DNA from 2 places in the Streptomyces sp. NPDC030798 genome. Region 1 is predicted to be linked to the other one. Evidence: predicted binding sites of a transcription regulator. Region 1 holds the regulator's gene; the other holds the start of a gene.

What was found. The regulator HrcA, encoded in region 1, represses chaperone genes, less so after heat shock. The targets are predictions, from matches to a motif close to TTNGCACTCNGNNNNNCNGAGTGCNAA.
Region 2: a site for HrcA is predicted at 5,112-5,138, ahead of groL (chaperonin GroEL). Genes of this name have one in related genera too.

The regions. Positions count from the first base shown of each region.
Region 1 covers NZ_JBVIDR010000002.1:460,199-468,033, forward strand. The annotation lists gene hemW (radical SAM family heme chaperone HemW) at 1-1,072, shown strand, start outside; gene ACZ404_RS06560 (DUF3097 domain-containing protein) at 1,146-2,006, opposite strand; gene ACZ404_RS06565 (MBL fold metallo-hydrolase) at 2,041-2,763, opposite strand; gene hrcA (heat-inducible transcriptional repressor HrcA) at 2,926-3,942, shown strand; gene dnaJ (molecular chaperone DnaJ) at 3,943-5,076, shown strand; gene ACZ404_RS06580 (nitronate monooxygenase) at 5,156-6,241, shown strand; gene ACZ404_RS06585 (16S rRNA (uracil(1498)-N(3))-methyltransferase) at 6,238-6,987, shown strand; gene ACZ404_RS06590 (VOC family protein) at 7,005-7,397, shown strand; gene ACZ404_RS06595 (hypothetical protein) at 7,525-7,835, shown strand, end outside.
Region 2 covers NZ_JBVIDR010000011.1:183,947-191,781, forward strand. The annotation lists gene ACZ404_RS25075 (hypothetical protein) at 1-232, shown strand, start outside; gene ACZ404_RS25080 (carboxylesterase/lipase family protein) at 213-1,817, opposite strand; gene ACZ404_RS25085 (NADH:flavin oxidoreductase) at 1,951-3,078, opposite strand; gene groL (chaperonin GroEL) at 3,327-4,949, opposite strand; gene ACZ404_RS25095 (cold-shock protein) at 5,284-5,487, opposite strand; gene ACZ404_RS25100 (MoaD/ThiS family protein) at 5,938-6,213, opposite strand; gene thrC (threonine synthase) at 6,329-7,615, opposite strand; SAM riboswitch class I at 7,633-7,775, opposite strand.

The DNA of each region.
Region 1 (7,835 bases):
CGAGCTGCGCGGCACCGGCGGGGTGCTCGCCTCCCGCGACAACTACGCGGACACTCTGACCGACGAGATCCGGCTGGCGCGGAAGGTGCTCGGCGACGACCCGCGCCCGGTCCGTACGGTGTTCGTGGGCGGCGGCACGCCGACGCTGCTGGCCGCCGATGACCTCGTGCGGATGCTGGGGGCGATCCGCGACGAGTTCGGGCTGGCGCCGGACGCGGAGATCACCACGGAGGCGAACCCGGAGTCGGTCGACCCGGCGTACCTCGCCACCCTGCGGGCGGGCGGCTTCAACCGCGTCTCCTTCGGCATGCAGAGCGCGAAGCAGCACGTGCTGAGGATCCTGGACCGCACCCACACCCCCGGCCGCCCCGAGGCGTGCGTGGCAGAGGCGCGGGCGGCCGGCTTCGAGCACGTCAACCTGGACCTGATCTACGGCACGCCGGGCGAGTCCGACGACGACTGGCGGGCGTCCCTGGACGCGGCGATCGGCGCCGGACCGGACCACGTCAGCGCCTACGCGCTCATCGTCGAGGAGGGCACCCAGCTCGCCCGCCGGATCCGCCGGGGCGAGATCCCGACGACCGACGACGACGTCCACGCCGACCGCTATCTCATCGCCGAGGACGCCCTGTCGGCGGCGGGCTTCGAGTGGTACGAGGTCTCCAACTGGGCCACCTCGCGGGCCGGGCGGTGCCTGCACAACGAGCTGTACTGGCGCGGCGCCGACTGGTGGGGCGCGGGCCCCGGGGCGCACTCGCACGTGGGCGGGGTGCGCTGGTGGAACGTCAAGCACCCGGGGGCGTACGCGGCGGCGCTGGCGTCCGGCCGGTCGCCGGGGGCCGGGCGCGAACTGCTCTCGGACGAGGACCGGCGCGTGGAGCGGATCCTGCTGGAGCTGAGGCTGCGGGAGGGCGCGCCGCTGTCGCTGCTGAAGGAGGAGGGCCTGGCGGCCTCCCGGCGCGCGCTGGCGGACGGCCTCCTCCGGAAGGAGCCGTACGAGGAGGGCCGCGCCGTGCTGACCCTGCGCGGACGGCTGCTGGCGGACGCGGTGGTCCGGGACCTGGTGGACTGATCGTTGATCGTCGTACCGGATACGTTCCCGGCGATGCTCTCCGGCAGGCGCGTCCGCAACGCCGCCGCCGGGGTCACTCGGGAGCCGTGACGAAGTCGATCAGCTCCTCGACCCTCCCCAGCAGCTCCGGCTCCAGGTCCTTGTACGACCGCACCCGTGACAGGATCTGCTGCCAGGCCGCGCCCGTGTTCTCCGGCCAGCCGAGCGCCCGGCACACGCCCGTCTTCCAGTCCTGGCCCTTCGGCACCGCCGGCCACGCCGGGATGCCCAGGGACGCCGGCTTCACCGCCTGCCAGATGTCGATGTACGGGTGGCCGACCACCAGCGCGTGCTCGCTGGTGACCGACTCCGCGATGTGCCACTCCTTCGTGCCCGGCAGCAAGTGGTCCACCAGGACGCCCAGGCGCGCGTCCGGGCCCGGGGCGAACTCGGCGACGATCGCGGGCAGGTCGTCCACCCCCTCCAGGTACTCCACGACCACGCCCTCCACGCGCAGGTCGTCGCCCCACACCCGCTCGACCAGCTCCGCGTCGTGCCGCCCCTCGACGTAGATGCGGCCGGCGCGGGCCACGCGCGCGCGTGCGTTCGGGACGGCGACCGAGCCGGAGGCCGTGCGGGCGGGCCGTGCCGGGGCGGCGGACGGCCGTACGAGGGTGACGGCCCTGCCCTCCAGGAGGAAGCCGCGCGGCTGCAGCGGGAACACCCGGTGCTTGCCGAAGCGGTCCTCCAGCGTCACCGTGCCCGCCTCGCAGCGGATCACCGCCCCGCAGAACCCGGTACCGGGCTCCTCCACCACCAGACCGGGCTCCGCCGGCACCTCCGGGACGGGCTGCGGCTTCTTCCAAGGGGGAGTCAGGTCGGCGGAGTACACACGAGGGCGCGGGCCCGAGGGGCCCTCGTGGGAAGGGCGGTGGCGGGAGACGGGTGGGCGCATTCGGATGACGATAGGAGAACCGCCGGAGCCGTGCTCACGACACGCCGAAACGCGCGGCCAGCGCGTCCCGTTGACGTCGGACGAAGGCCGCGTCGACCACCGCTCCGTGACCGGGCACGTACAGCGCGTCCGGGCCGCCCAGCGCGAGCAGGCGGTCCAGCGCGTCCGGCCAGCGGGACGGTACGGCGTCCGGACCCGCCTGCGGCGCGCCGGACTCCTCGACCAGGTCGCCGCAGAAGACCACCTCCGGGGAGCCCGGGACCAGGACGGCCAGGTCGTGGGCGGTGTGGCCGGGCCCCACGTTGGCCAGCAGGGCCTGACGGCCGCCGCCGAGGTCCAGGGTCCGCTCCCCGGAGACCGGGTGACGGGGCGCGGCCAGGGCGTCGACGGCCTCGTCCGCGTCGGCCACCGGCAGCCCGTTGCGGATCGCGTCCAGGCGCAGTTCCTCGCGCTGCCGGGCGAACACCGCGTCCATGCCCACCGCCGCGTACACCTCCGCGCCGGCGAACGCAGGGGCGCCGAGGACATGGTCGAAGTGGGGATGCGTCAGCGCGAGATGGGTCACACGGCGGCCCGCGAGCCGCTGCGCCGCCTCACGCACCCGCGCGCCCTCCGCCAGGCTCGACCCGGCGTCCACCACCAGCGCCGTACCGTCCCCGACGACCAGCCCGGCGGTGCAGTCCCAGCCGGGCAGCCGGCACCGCCCGACCCCGGCGGCAAGCCGCTCCCACCCCAGCTCTTCCCAAGTCACGGTCATACCGCGACGCTATCGGTGGAGCGGGCAACGAGCCGGACCGACCTTGCCCGGTGAGTACCCCACGGCCGTACACTGGGCCGGGAACGCTGGCACTCACCGATGCAGAGTGCCAGGCGGCCGACCCGAAGGGCCGAGGGGACCGGATGCTGGAGGTGCGCGCGGATGCTGAGTGAACGCAGGCTTCAGGTGCTGCGCGCCATCGTCCAGGACTATGTGGGCACCGAGGAGCCGGTGGGCTCCAAGGCGCTCACCGAGCGGCACAACCTCGGCGTCTCCCCGGCGACCGTGCGCAACGACATGGCGGCCCTGGAGGACGAGGGGTACATCGCGCAGCCGCACACCAGCGCGGGGCGCATCCCCACCGACAAGGGCTACCGGCTGTTCGTGGACAAGCTCGCGGGCGTCAAGCCGATGACCGCGCCCGAGCGGCGCGCGATCCAGAACTTCCTCGACGGCGCCGTCGACCTCGACGACGTGGTGGCCCGGACCGTACGGCTGCTCGCGCAGCTCACCCGGCAGGTCGCCGTCGTGCAGTACCCGTCCCTGACCCGGTCCACCGTGCGCCATGTGGAGCTGCTCTCACTCGCCCCCGCGCGCGTGATGCTCGTGCTGATCACGGACACCGGCCGGGTCGAGCAGCGGATGGTGGACTGCCCCGCGCCGTTCGGGGAGTCCTCGCTGGCGGATCTGCGCGCGCGGCTGAACAGCCGGGTCGCCGGCCGCCGGTTCACGGACGTGCCGAAGCTGGTCGAGGACCTGCCGGAAGCCTTCGAGGCCGAGGACCGCGGTACGGTCTCCACGGTGCTCTCCACCCTGCTGGAGACACTGGTCGAGGAGAACGAGGAGCGGCTGATGATCGGCGGTACCGCCAATCTCACCCGCTTCGGACATGACTTTCCCCTCACCATCCGGCCGGTGCTCGAGGCGCTGGAGGAGCAGGTCGTGCTCCTCAAGCTGCTCGGTGAGGCGAAGGATCCGGGCATGACCGTGCGCATCGGGCACGAGAACGCCCACGCAGGACTCAACTCCACCTCCGTGGTGTCGGTCGGTTACGGTTCGGGCGGCGAGGCGGTTGCCAAGCTCGGCGTGGTCGGACCGACCCGCATGGACTACCCGGGAACGATGGGAGCGGTACGCGCAGTGGCACGGTACGTCGGACAGATCCTGGCGGAGTCGTAAGTGGCCACGGACTACTACGCCGTTCTCGGCGTGCGCCGCGACGCGTCGCAGGATGAGATCAAGAAGGCGTTCCGGCGGCTCGCGCGCGAGCTGCACCCGGACGTCAACCCCGATCCGAAGACCCAGGAGCGGTTCAAGGAGATCAACGCCGCCTACGAGGTGCTGTCGGACCCGCAGAAGAAGCAGGTCTACGACCTCGGCGGCGACCCGCTCTCCCAGGCCGGCGGCGCCGGCGCGGGCTTCGGGGCGGGTGGCTTCGGCAACTTCTCCGACATCATGGACGCGTTCTTCGGTACGGCGTCGCAGCGCGGCCCGCGCTCGCGCACCCGGCGCGGCCAGGACGCGATGATCCGCATCGAGGTCGAGCTGGACGAGGCGGCCTTCGGCACGACCAAGGACATCCAGGTCGACACGGCGGTCGTCTGCAACACGTGCAACGGTGAGGGCGCCGCTCCCGGCACCTCCGCCCAGACGTGTGACATGTGCCGGGGCCGCGGTGAGGTCTCGCAGGTCACCCGGTCCTTCCTGGGCCAGGTCATGACCTCCCGCCCCTGCCCCCAGTGCCAGGGCTTCGGCACCGTCGTGCCGACGCCGTGCCCCGAGTGCGCCGGTGACGGGCGGGTGCGCTCGCGGCGCACCCTGACCGTGAAGATCCCCGCCGGTGTCGACAACGGCACGCGGATCCAGCTCGCCGGCGAGGGCGAGGTCGGGCCCGGCGGCGGCCCCGCCGGTGACCTGTACGTCGAGATCCACGAGCTGCCGCACTCCACCTTCCAGCGGCGCGGCGACGATCTGCACTGCACGGTGACCATCCCGATGACCGCGGCGGCCCTCGGCACCAAGGTGCCGCTGGAGACGCTGGACGGCATGGAGGAGGTCGACATCCGGCCCGGCACCCAGTCCGGGCAGTCCATCCCGCTGCACAACCGGGGCGTCACGCATCTGCGCGGCGGCGGCCGGGGCGACCTCGTCGTGCATGTCGAGGTGCAGACGCCGAACAAGCTGGACCCGGAGCAGGAGCGGTTGCTGCGGGAGCTGGCGAAGCTGCGCGGTGAGGAGCGGCCCCAGGGCCAGTTCCAGCCGGGGCAGCAGGGGCTGTTCTCACGGCTGAAGGACGCGTTCAACGGGCGCTGACCCGGCCGGTCGGAAAGTGGCATGTGCCGGTGGGGAAGCCCGATTCGGCGTTGTTCGGAGGACGTGACAACATGCCGTCATGTCCTCCGCGCTGACCGATCTCTTCCCCCACCCGATCGTGCAGGCTCCCATGGCGGGCGGGGTCTCCGTGCCGCGGCTCGCCGCCGCCGTGTCCGGGGCGGGCGGCCTCGGATTCCTCGCCGCCGGGTACAAGACGGCCGACGGCATGTACCAGGAGATCAAGCAGCTGCGGAGCCTCACGGCCCGCCCCTTCGGCGTGAACGTCTTCATGCCGCAGCCGGAGTACGCCGAGTCGGGCGCCGTGGAGGTCTACACCCACCAGCTGGCCGGTGAGGCCGCCTGGTACGAGACCGAGCCGGGCGACCCGGACAGCGGCCGGGACGACGGCTTCGACGCCAAGCTCGCCGTCCTCCTCGACAACCCGGTGCCGGTGGTCTCCTTCCACTTCGGCGTGCCCGGCCGGGAGGTCATCGACTCCCTGCACCGCGCCGGCACCTTCACCCTGGTCACCGCCACCACCCCCGAGGAGGCCCGCGCCGTGGAGCGCGCCGGGGCCGACGCGGTGATCGCACAGGGCGTGGAGGCCGGCGGCCACCAGGGCACCCACCGGGACTGCGCGGAGAACGACGGCGCCGGCATCGGGCTGCTGTCCCTGATCGCGCAGATCGGTGAGGCGGTGCGCCTCCCGATCGTCGCCGCCGGCGGCATCATGCGCGGCAGCCAGATCGCCGCCGCGCTCGCCGCCGGCGCCACCGCCGCCCAGCTCGGCACCGCGTTCCTCGCCACTCCCGAGTCCGGCGCCCACGCCCTGCACAAGCAGGCGCTGACCAACCCGCTGTTCGCCCGCACCGAGCTGACCCGCGCCTTCTCCGGCCGCCCGGCCCGCGCGCTGGTCAACCGCTTCCTGCGCGAACACGGCCCGTACGCCCCCGCCGCCTACCCCGAGGTCCACCACCTCACCTCCCCGCTGCGCAAGGCCGCCGCCAAGGCCGACGACGCGCAGGGCATGGCGCTGTGGGCCGGCCAGGGGCACCGCATGGCCCGGGAGCTGCCGGCCGGGGAGCTGGTGGAGGTGCTGGCCGCCGAACTCGCCGCCGCCCGGACAGCGTTGTCGGACGGACCGGGCGGAGGTGACGCGCGATGACGGCACCCGTCTTCGTCGTCGAGCACTTCCGCGCCCAAGGGGGCGGCCGGTACGTCCTGGACGGGCCCGAGGGGCGGCACGCGGTCTCCGTGAAGCGGCTCCAGCCCGGCGAGGAGGTCGTCCTCACCGACGGCGCCGGACGCTACGCGGTGTGCGACGTGGTCGGCACCGAGGGCAAGGACCGGCTGATCGTGCACATGGGCGGCATCGAGGAGGAGCCGGAGCCCGCGCCGCGCATCACCGTCGTGCAGGCGCTGCCCAAGGGCGACCGCGGTGAACTCGCCGTGGAGACGATGACCGAGGTCGGCGTCGACGCGATCGTGCCCTGGCAGGCGGCCCGCTGCATCACCCAGTGGCGGGGCGACCGCGGGCTGAAGGCGCTCGGCAAGTGGCGGGCCACCGCCCGCGAGGCCGGCAAGCAGTCCCGGCGGGTGCGCTTCCCCGAGGTCGCGGACGCGGCGACGGCCAAACAGGTTGCCGCGCTTCTCGCCAGGGCCGACTTCGCCGCCGTGCTCCACTCGGACTTCGAGCACGAGAGCCGGCCGCTGGCCACCGCCCCGCTCCCCGCCGAGGGTGAGATCGTGCTGGTCGTGGGCCCCGAAGGGGGCGTCTCCCGGGACGAGTTGGCGCTCTTCGAAGGGGCGGGTGCGCAGGCGTACGTACTCGGTCCTACGGTGTTGCGTACATCCACCGCCGGCACCGCCGCCGCGGCCCTCCTGCTGGGACGCAGCGGCCGCTGGTCATGACACCAGGGGGAACACCGATGGAACTCGCCCAGGTACGGCTCCTCGTCACCGACTTCACCGCCTGCTACCGGTTCTACGCCGAGGTGCTCGGCCTCAAGCCGCAGTCCGGGGCGAGCCAGGGGCCGTACGAGAAGTTCAGCCCGCACGCCGGCTCCGCCGGCATCGCGCTGCAGGACCGCGCCATGATGGCCGGGCTCCTGGCCGAGCTGGGCGAGACCGCCACCGGCCACCGCTCCCTGGTCGTGCTGCGCGTCGACGACCTCGACGCCTACTGCGCCGGCATCACCTCCCGCGGCGCCACCCTGCTCCACGGCCCCGCCCCCATGACCGACCGCATGCGCGTCGCCCACCTCAAGGACCCGGAGGGCAACCTGGTGGAACTCCAGGAGTGGCTGCTCCTGCGCACCTGACGGCGACGCCGCGTGGCGCAGGCGGACCGGCCGAGCGACGGCGCCGGGGCCACGGCGTCTGCGCACGAACGGGTGAGTGGCTGTTTGCGGCCTTTCGTCCGGGCGGGGTCGGTGGGACGCTGCCTGCATGGGGGTATCGAGGCGGATCGGGCGTCGGGTGTGGGCCGTGCCGGCGGCGGGGCTCGTGGTGGTGGGCGGGGGTGCGCTGGTGGCGTGCGATCCGGGTGGGCTGAGTTCCGCCACGGCCGCGTACACCACCGACACCACCGCGACCGCCGAGCTGAAGCGGCAGCACGTGGACGTCAGTTGGCTCACCTGCACCGGGAACTACGCCAAGGGCGGCTTCACCGCGGGCAGGTCGCCCTCGCCGTCGGAGAGCACCGTCGTCTCCGTCGACTGCCAGGGCCGGACCAGGGACGGACAGAGGATCAGCGTCAA
Region 2 (7,835 bases), on a different contig from region 1:
CCTGGTCACCACGAACGGCCGTGCCGGCACGCTCTCCTACCGCTGGACCCGAAGCGACGGAACCGCTTCGGGCGTCCTGCGGGAAGTGGTGGTCCGCGGCCAGGAACAGGCCCGCCTCCACCTGCGGTGGACCTTCGAGGGCAAGGGCCACCGCACGGCACGGGCGGAACTGCACTTCCTCTCCCCGGCCCACCGGCCGGTCACCGCGCACCTCACGTACGACTGTCCCTGAGGGACCACTCGGCTGCGCAGGAAGGGGGCCGGCTCTGAAGGAGGGGCAGCGGCGCGTACTCATACCCCTCCCAGAGGCGTCTGGTGCGCTCCTCCGGGTACGCCGTGACCGTCGGCTCGGCGTCCAGGACCTGCACGAGACGCGCCTCGGTGTCGTACGCCGGCCAGCCCGGGTCTCCCGTGCGGGCGAAGGACGTCCAGGAGCGGCGGAAGTGGGCGGACACCTCCTCCGCCTCGGTGGTGACGGCGGCCTCCGCGAAGAGCAGTTTGCCGAGGTCGGCGTGGAACGTGCCGAAGAGCAGCGGGACGTCCAGCCCGTGGCAGGCGCCCAGCGCGCCGCCGAGGCCCGGGGCCGGCCAGGTGAGTTCGTAGACGTGGGCCCGGCCGCCACCCGCCCGCTGGGCCTCCGCCAGGCGCAGGGTGGGGACGGCGAACAGCCAGTCGGTCTGGACGCGTTCGAAGAGGCCGGTGGGGGTCGCGTCGGGGAAGGCCGTGCGGTACGCCCGCTCGCCCGCCTCGCCGCCGGGGGCCAGCAGGCGCAGGGTCGCCGTCGCCCTCTCCTCCGTGATCCGGCCGAGCATGCCGCCCAAGGCCAGGAACAGGCGGAACTCGTCGCGGTTGTGACCGGTGAGGAGGTCGATGTCCCGCGCCGCGCCCGCCGCAAGCGCCTGCCAGGGTGTGGTGGGCAGTACGTCGCCGTCGACGACCGGGGAGAACGGCGTGGCGGTGGGCGCCGCCTGGCCCCAACGGTCGGTGTACTGGCCCATCTTGGCCGCCAGGGCCTGGCCGGCCTCGGTCAGCCGGCGGGGGTCCACCGCGGCCAGGTCCGCCGCCGTGGGCCGGCGGCCCGCCTCCGCCGCCAGCGCCCGGCCGATGTCGAGCGCCAGTGCGTCGGAGAAGAACGTCCCCGGCACGCTCTGCGCCACCGCCCGCCGGAACAGGCCGCGGGCCCGCTCCATCGCCAGCAGTGACGCCACCGAACCCGCCCCGGCCGACTCGCCGAGCACGGTGACCTGCCCGGGGTCGCCGCCGAACGCCGCGATGTTCTCCCGCACCCACTCCAGGGCCGCGACCTGGTCCAGCAGGCCCCGGTTCGCCGGGGCGCCCTCGATACGGGCGAACCCTTCCATGCCCACCCGGTAGTTGAAGGTGACGACCACGACGTCGCCGTCCCGCGCGATGCGCCGCGCGTCGTAGCCGGGCTGGCCGGAGTGGCCCAGTTTGTACGCACCGCCGTAGATCCACACCATGACCGGGCGGGCCGACGCCGGGTCCGGGTCGGGGGTCCAGACGTTCAGCGTCAGCCAGTCGTCGCCCAGCGGGACGGCCGGGGCGGCCGCCGGGCCCTGGAGGCCGGGCTCCTGCGGGGGCGGCGGACCGAACGCGGACGCCTCCCGCGTGCCCTCCCAGGACCGCACCGGGCGCGGGGCCTGGAACCGGGCCTCGCCGACCGGCGGCTCGGCGAACGGGATGCCCCGGAAGACCGCCAGCCCCTCCTCGCGCCGCCCGCGCACCGCCCCGGCAGCGGTCCGCACCACCGGCCCACCGGCCCCCGTGGCCGGGTCCCGCGACTCGCTCGTCGTCATGCTCGCTCCCCTCACTGGTCGTCAGGAGAACGTACGGGAGCGGTCACTGGTGCCCGGCCGGGGGCACGGTGCCGGTGCCGGCGTGTCGTCCGGCTTCGGCCGAGCGCCTTCGGCGCCGCCGCGCCGTACGGCGTCAGCTGAGCGTCTTCAGCGCCGCCGCGTCGTACGGCTTCAGCTCGTCGAAGCGGTCGGCGAGGACCTTCGCGGCCCACTCGGGGTCCTGGAGCAGGGCGCGGCCCACGGCGACCATGTCGAACTCGTCGGCCTCCAGCCGGTCCAGCAGGTTGTCGATGCCCTTGACCGGGGAGCCCTCGCCCTGGAAGGCGTTGATGAAGTCGCCGTCGAGGCCGACCGAGCCGACGGTGATGACCGGCTTGCCGGTGATCTTCTTCGTCCAGCCCGCGAGGTTGAGGTCGGAGCCCTCGAACTCGGGGAGCCAGTAGCGGCGGGTGGAGGCGTGGAAGGCGTCGACGCCGGCGGCGGCCAGCGGGGTGAGGATCGCCTCCAGCTCCTCGGGGGTCTCGGCGAGACGAGCGGTGTAGTCCTGCTGCTTCCACTGCGAGTAGCGGAAGAGGATGGGGAAGTCGGGCGAGACGGCCTCGCGGACCGCGGCGACGATCTCCGCCGCGAACCTGGTGCGGGAGACCGGGTCGCCGCCGTAGGCGTCGGTACGGCGGTTGGTGCCCTCCCACAGGAACTGGTCGAGGAGGTAGCCGTGGGCGCCGTGCAGCTCCACGCCGTCGAAGCCGATGCGCTCGGCGGCGGCAGCGGCCTCGGCGAACGCGGCGACGACGTCGTCCACGTCCGTCTGCGTCATCGCCTTGCCGGTGGCCTCGGCGCCGGCGGTGACCAGGCCGGACGGGCCGACGGCGGGTGCGCCCGCGAAGGGGGGCTCGCCCTGCTTGCGGACCATGCCGATGTGCCAGAGCTGCGGGACGATCGTGCCGCCCGCCGCGTGCACCGCCTCGGCGACCTTCGCCCAACCCGCGAGCTGCTCCTCGCCGTGGAACCGGGGGACCCGGTCGCTCTGCCCGGCAGAGTCGTGGCCGACGTAGGTACCCTCGGTGACGATCAGACCGACGCCGGCGGCGGCCCGGCGGGAGTAGTACGACACGACGTCCTCGCCGGGAATGCCGCCCGGGGAGAACATCCGGGTCATCGGCGCCATCACGATCCGGTTGGGAACCGTGAGGCCGTTCAGGGCGATCGGACGGGACAGGATCTGGGCCGCTCGGGAAGTGGCGGGCGTCGTGACGGACACGTGGGGGCTCCTCGGTATGGCTCTGCTGACCGGACGGTATGTGTGTGCGCATTGTTGCAGCTTCTGAAGTAACCACCTGTGCGCCGGCCCGCATTCCGTCCCGGCCCACGCCACGACGTGACACCACTCACACTGACCGCCCGCCGCGAAGGCACCCTCGGCAGCAACAGCCCGAGGGCGGTACTCCCAGCACAGTCGCTGGGGGTACCGCCCTCGGTCAGAAGGACAGGTGATCGGCCCGGGGGCGATCAGAAGTCCATGTCACCGCCCGGCATGCCGCCGCCGGCCGGGGCCGCGGCCTTCTCCGGCTTGTCGGCGATGACGGCCTCGGTGGTGAGGAACAGCGCGGCGATGGAGGCGGCGTTCTGCAGCGCGGAACGGGTCACCTTCGCCGGGTCGATGATGCCCTCGGCGACCAGGTCGACGTACTCGCCGGTCGCGGCGTTCAGGCCGTGGCCCGGGGTCAGGTTGCGCACCTTCTCCACCACGACACCGCCCTCGAGGCCGGCGTTGACGGCGATCTGCTTCAGCGGGGCCTCGAGCGCGAGCTTCACGGCCTGGGCGCCGGTCGCCTCGTCACCCTCGAGCTCCAGCTTCTCGAAGACCTGGGAGGCCTGCAGCAGGGCCACGCCACCACCGGCGACGATGCCCTCCTCGACGGCCGCCTTGGCGTTGCGCACGGCGTCCTCGATGCGGTGCTTGCGCTCCTTGAGCTCCACCTCGGTGGCGGCACCGGCCTTGATGACCGCGACACCGCCGGCGAGCTTCGCCAGGCGCTCCTGCAGCTTCTCGCGGTCGTAGTCCGAGTCGCTGTTCTCGATCTCGGCGCGGATCTGGTTCACACGGCCGTTGACCTGCTCCGAGGAGCCGGCACCGTCGACGATGGTGGTCTCGTCCTTGGTGATGACGACCTTGCGGGCGCGGCCCAGGAGGTCCAGGGTCGCGTTCTCCAGCTTGAGGCCGACCTCCTCGGAGATGACCTCGCCGCCCGTGAGGATGGCGATGTCGCCGAGCATGGCCTTGCGGCGGTCACCGAAGCCCGGGGCCTTGACGGCGACGGACTTGAAGGTGCCGCGGATCTTGTTGACGACGAGGGTCGACAGGGCCTCGCCCTCGACGTCCTCGGCGATGATCAGCAGCGGCTTGCCCGACTGCATGACCTTCTCCAGCAGCGGGAGCAGGTCCTTGACGGAGCCGATCTTGGAGTTCGCGATGAGGATGTACGGGTCCTCGAGCGACGCCTCCATGCGCTCCATGTCGGTCGCGAAGTAGGCGGAGATGTAGCCCTTGTCGAAGCGCATGCCCTCGGTGAGCTCGAGCTCCAGACCGAAGGTGTTGCTCTCCTCGACGGTGATGACGCCTTCCTTGCCGACCTTGTCCATGGCCTCGGCGATCAGCTCGCCGATCTGGGTGTCGGCGGCGGAGATGGACGCGGTGGAGGCGATCTGCTCCTTGGTCTCGACGTCCTTCGCCTGCTCCAGCAGGGCGGCGGAGACGGCCTCGACGGCCTTCTCGATACCGCGCTTGAGGGCCATCGGGTTGGCGCCGGCGGCTACGTTGCGCAGGCCTTCCTTGACCAGGGCCTGGGCGAGCACGGTCGCGGTGGTCGTACCGTCACCGGCGACGTCGTCCGTCTTCTTGGCGACTTCCTTGACCAGCTCGGCGCCGATCTTCTCGTACGGGTCCTCGAGCTCGATCTCCTTGGCGATGGAGACACCATCGTTGGTGATCGTGGGGGCGCCCCACTTCTTCTCGAGGACGACGTTGCGGCCCTTGGGGCCGAGCGTCACCTTGACGGCGTCCGCGAGCTGGTTCATGCCGCGCTCGAGGCCGCGCCGCGCCTCCTCGTCGAACGCGATGATCTTGGCCATGTGAAGTGGTCCCTCCAGGACTGGGGGTGATTCCTTCGGACCGCGCCCGCGCCCGCGACGGACGGCTCGCCGGCCTCGTGGTTCCTTGCCCCACCCGGCCCGCGGGCCTCACCGACCCGGTCCTTCACTGTCACTCTCACCTTCAGAGTGCTAACGCAATGATTAGCACTCGGCATGGTCGAGTGCAAGCGCCTCCCGGTATGCGGCGGGGGCGTCAGCCGCCCGCGAACACCGGGCCGGCGGCCGGGTCGGGCACCCCGGGGCGTCCCCCGCGTCCGGGCATGCGGAGGGCCCGCACCCTGTGCGTGGTGCGGGCCCTTCGTACAAGAAACGTTCAGGCGCTGAGGCGAACCATGTCGGCCTGCGGGCCCTTCTGGCCCTGCGAGATCTCGAACTCCACCCGCTGGCCCTCTTCCAGGGTGCGGTAGCCGTCCATCTGAATGGCGCTGTAGTGGACGAAGACGTCCGCACCACCGTCGACCGCGATGAAGCCGTACCCCTTCTCCGCGTTGAACCACTTGACGGTGCCCTGAGCCATGCCTAACTCCCCTATTACTGGCCCTTGCACAGATCCGCACTTCGCGGACCCGGGTCAGACCTCACCCCCCATTGGTCGGGGGCGTGCGCCGGAACGCGTCGACCGCGGCTGAATGTATCTGTCCAACTGCCGTCTGCAACAGGTCAATCGGACGAGAATTCTGGACGAGAACGATCCGGAATGTGGGGAGAATTCGCCAGACTTCGGGGCAAGTCGGGCTCCACAAAGCGCGCAAATGCCGCAGAAAACCCACGCATTTTGGCTACTTCTTGTGGGCGTGCGGGCGTGAATCCGGGGCTTGCGCCCCGCAGCCGCGGAACGCGTTCCCCAACTGTACCGCGCTCAATCACACAGAATGGCCCCCTCCGTTTCTCTCACGGAGGAGGCCATTCGATGAACAATCGGTAACCGGTGTTACCGAAGGTAATGATCGGTCATTCGGTCAGCCTGTCAGCCACCGGCGACGGCCGGAATGATGGAGACGCCGGCGCCGTCCGGCGTGGCGGTCTGAAGGCCCTGCTCGAAGCGGACGTCGTCGTCGTTGACGTACACGTTGACGAAGCGGCGCAGCTTGCCCTGGTCGTCCAGCACGCGGGCGGCGATCCCCGTGTGGTTCTTCTCCAGGTTCTCGATGACCTCGGCGAGGGTCGCGCCCTCGGCGCTGACCTCGGCCTGGCCGCCGGTGTAGGTGCGCAGGATGGTGGGGATGCGAACGGTCACGCTCACGATGAAACCTCCGGTCGGGGTGTCGCCCCAGGGCGCGGGGCTGGGCTGATGTGCGGCTTCGCCCACGGGGCGCGACCAGCCCCCACCGGCCCGCAGACGCAACGACAGGACGGGACTACTGGGCGAGCCCCGCCTCGCGGAACGAGTCGAGGGTGGGACGAATCGTCGCGGTGAGGCCCGTGCCGGCCACCGCGTCGAGGGTCTTCAGGCCGTCGCCGGTGTTGAGGACGACCGTCGTCTTCGCCGGGTCCAGGACGCCGGCCTTGAGCAGCTTGCGGGTGACGCCGACGGTGACGCCGCCCGCCGTCTCCGCGAAGACGCCCTCGGTGCGGGCCAGCAGCTTGATGGCGTCCACGACCTCCTCGTCCGTCACGTCCTCCACGGCGCCGCCGGTGCGGCGCGCGATGTCGAGGACGTACGGCCCGTCGGCCGGGTTGCCGATGGCGAGCGACTTGGCGATGGTGTTCGGCTTCTGGGGGCGGACGACGTCGTGGCCGGCCTTGAAGGCGGTGGACACCGGGGAGCAGCCCTCGGCCTGGGCGCCGAAGATCTTGTACGGCTTGTCCTCGACCAGGCCGAGCTTGATCAGCTCCTGCAGGCCCTTGTCGATCTTGGTGAGCTGGGAGCCGGAGGCGATCGGGACGACGATCTGGTCCGGCAGCCGCCAGCCGAGCTGCTCGCAGATCTCGTACGCCAGGGTCTTGGAGCCCTCGGCGTAGTACGGCCGCAGGTTGACGTTGACGAAGCCCCAGCCCTCGCCGGCCGGGTCGCCGATCAGCTCGGAGCAGAAACGGTTCACGTCGTCGTAGTTGCCGTCGATGCCGACGAGGTCGCCGCCGTAGACCGCGGCCATGACGACCTTGCCCTGCTCCAGGTCGTGCGGGATGAACACGCAGGAGCGGAAGCCGGCCCGGGCGGCGGCGGCGCCGACCGCGCCGGCCAGGTTGCCGGTGGAGGAGCAGGAGAGGGTGGTGAAGCCGAAGGCGCGGGCGGCCTCCAGGGCCTGGGCGACGACGCGGTCCTTGAAGGAGTGCGTCGGGTTGCCGGAGTCGTCCTTCACGTACAGGCCGCCGGAGACGCCCAGCTCGCGGGCGAGGTTGTCGGCCTTGACGAGCGGGGTCCAGCCCGGGTTCAGGTTCGGCTTGCCGGCCACGTCGGCGGGGACGGGCAGCAGCGGCGCGTAGCGCCAGATGTTCGCGGGGCCCGCCTCGATGCGCGCACGCAGTTCCTCGGTGTCGTAGACCGAGAAGTCGTAGGCGATCTCCAGCGGGCCGAAACACTCCTCGCAGGCGAAGACCGGTCCGAGGGGCACCCGGTGACCGCACTCGCGGCAGCTCAGGGCCGCGGCGGGGCCGAGGTCGACGGTGGGATTGCTGGAGCTTGCAACTGTCTGCACAGCCATGGAGGCGAGGCCCTTTCTCCTCATCTTCCTCACGGCGCACTTCGCCGTGAGACGGATTTGGCACCTTCCCTAGCCGGGAGCCTCGCTCGGAAGACGAGTACCGGCTGGAGGGTTGCCGGGGCTTCATCGGGCCGTGTCCCTCTGCCCCTCTGGATGAGCTGTATGCGGTTGTGGGCGCCGGCGACCCCCGACATGCGATGGTCATCGGCGTTGTTCAAGA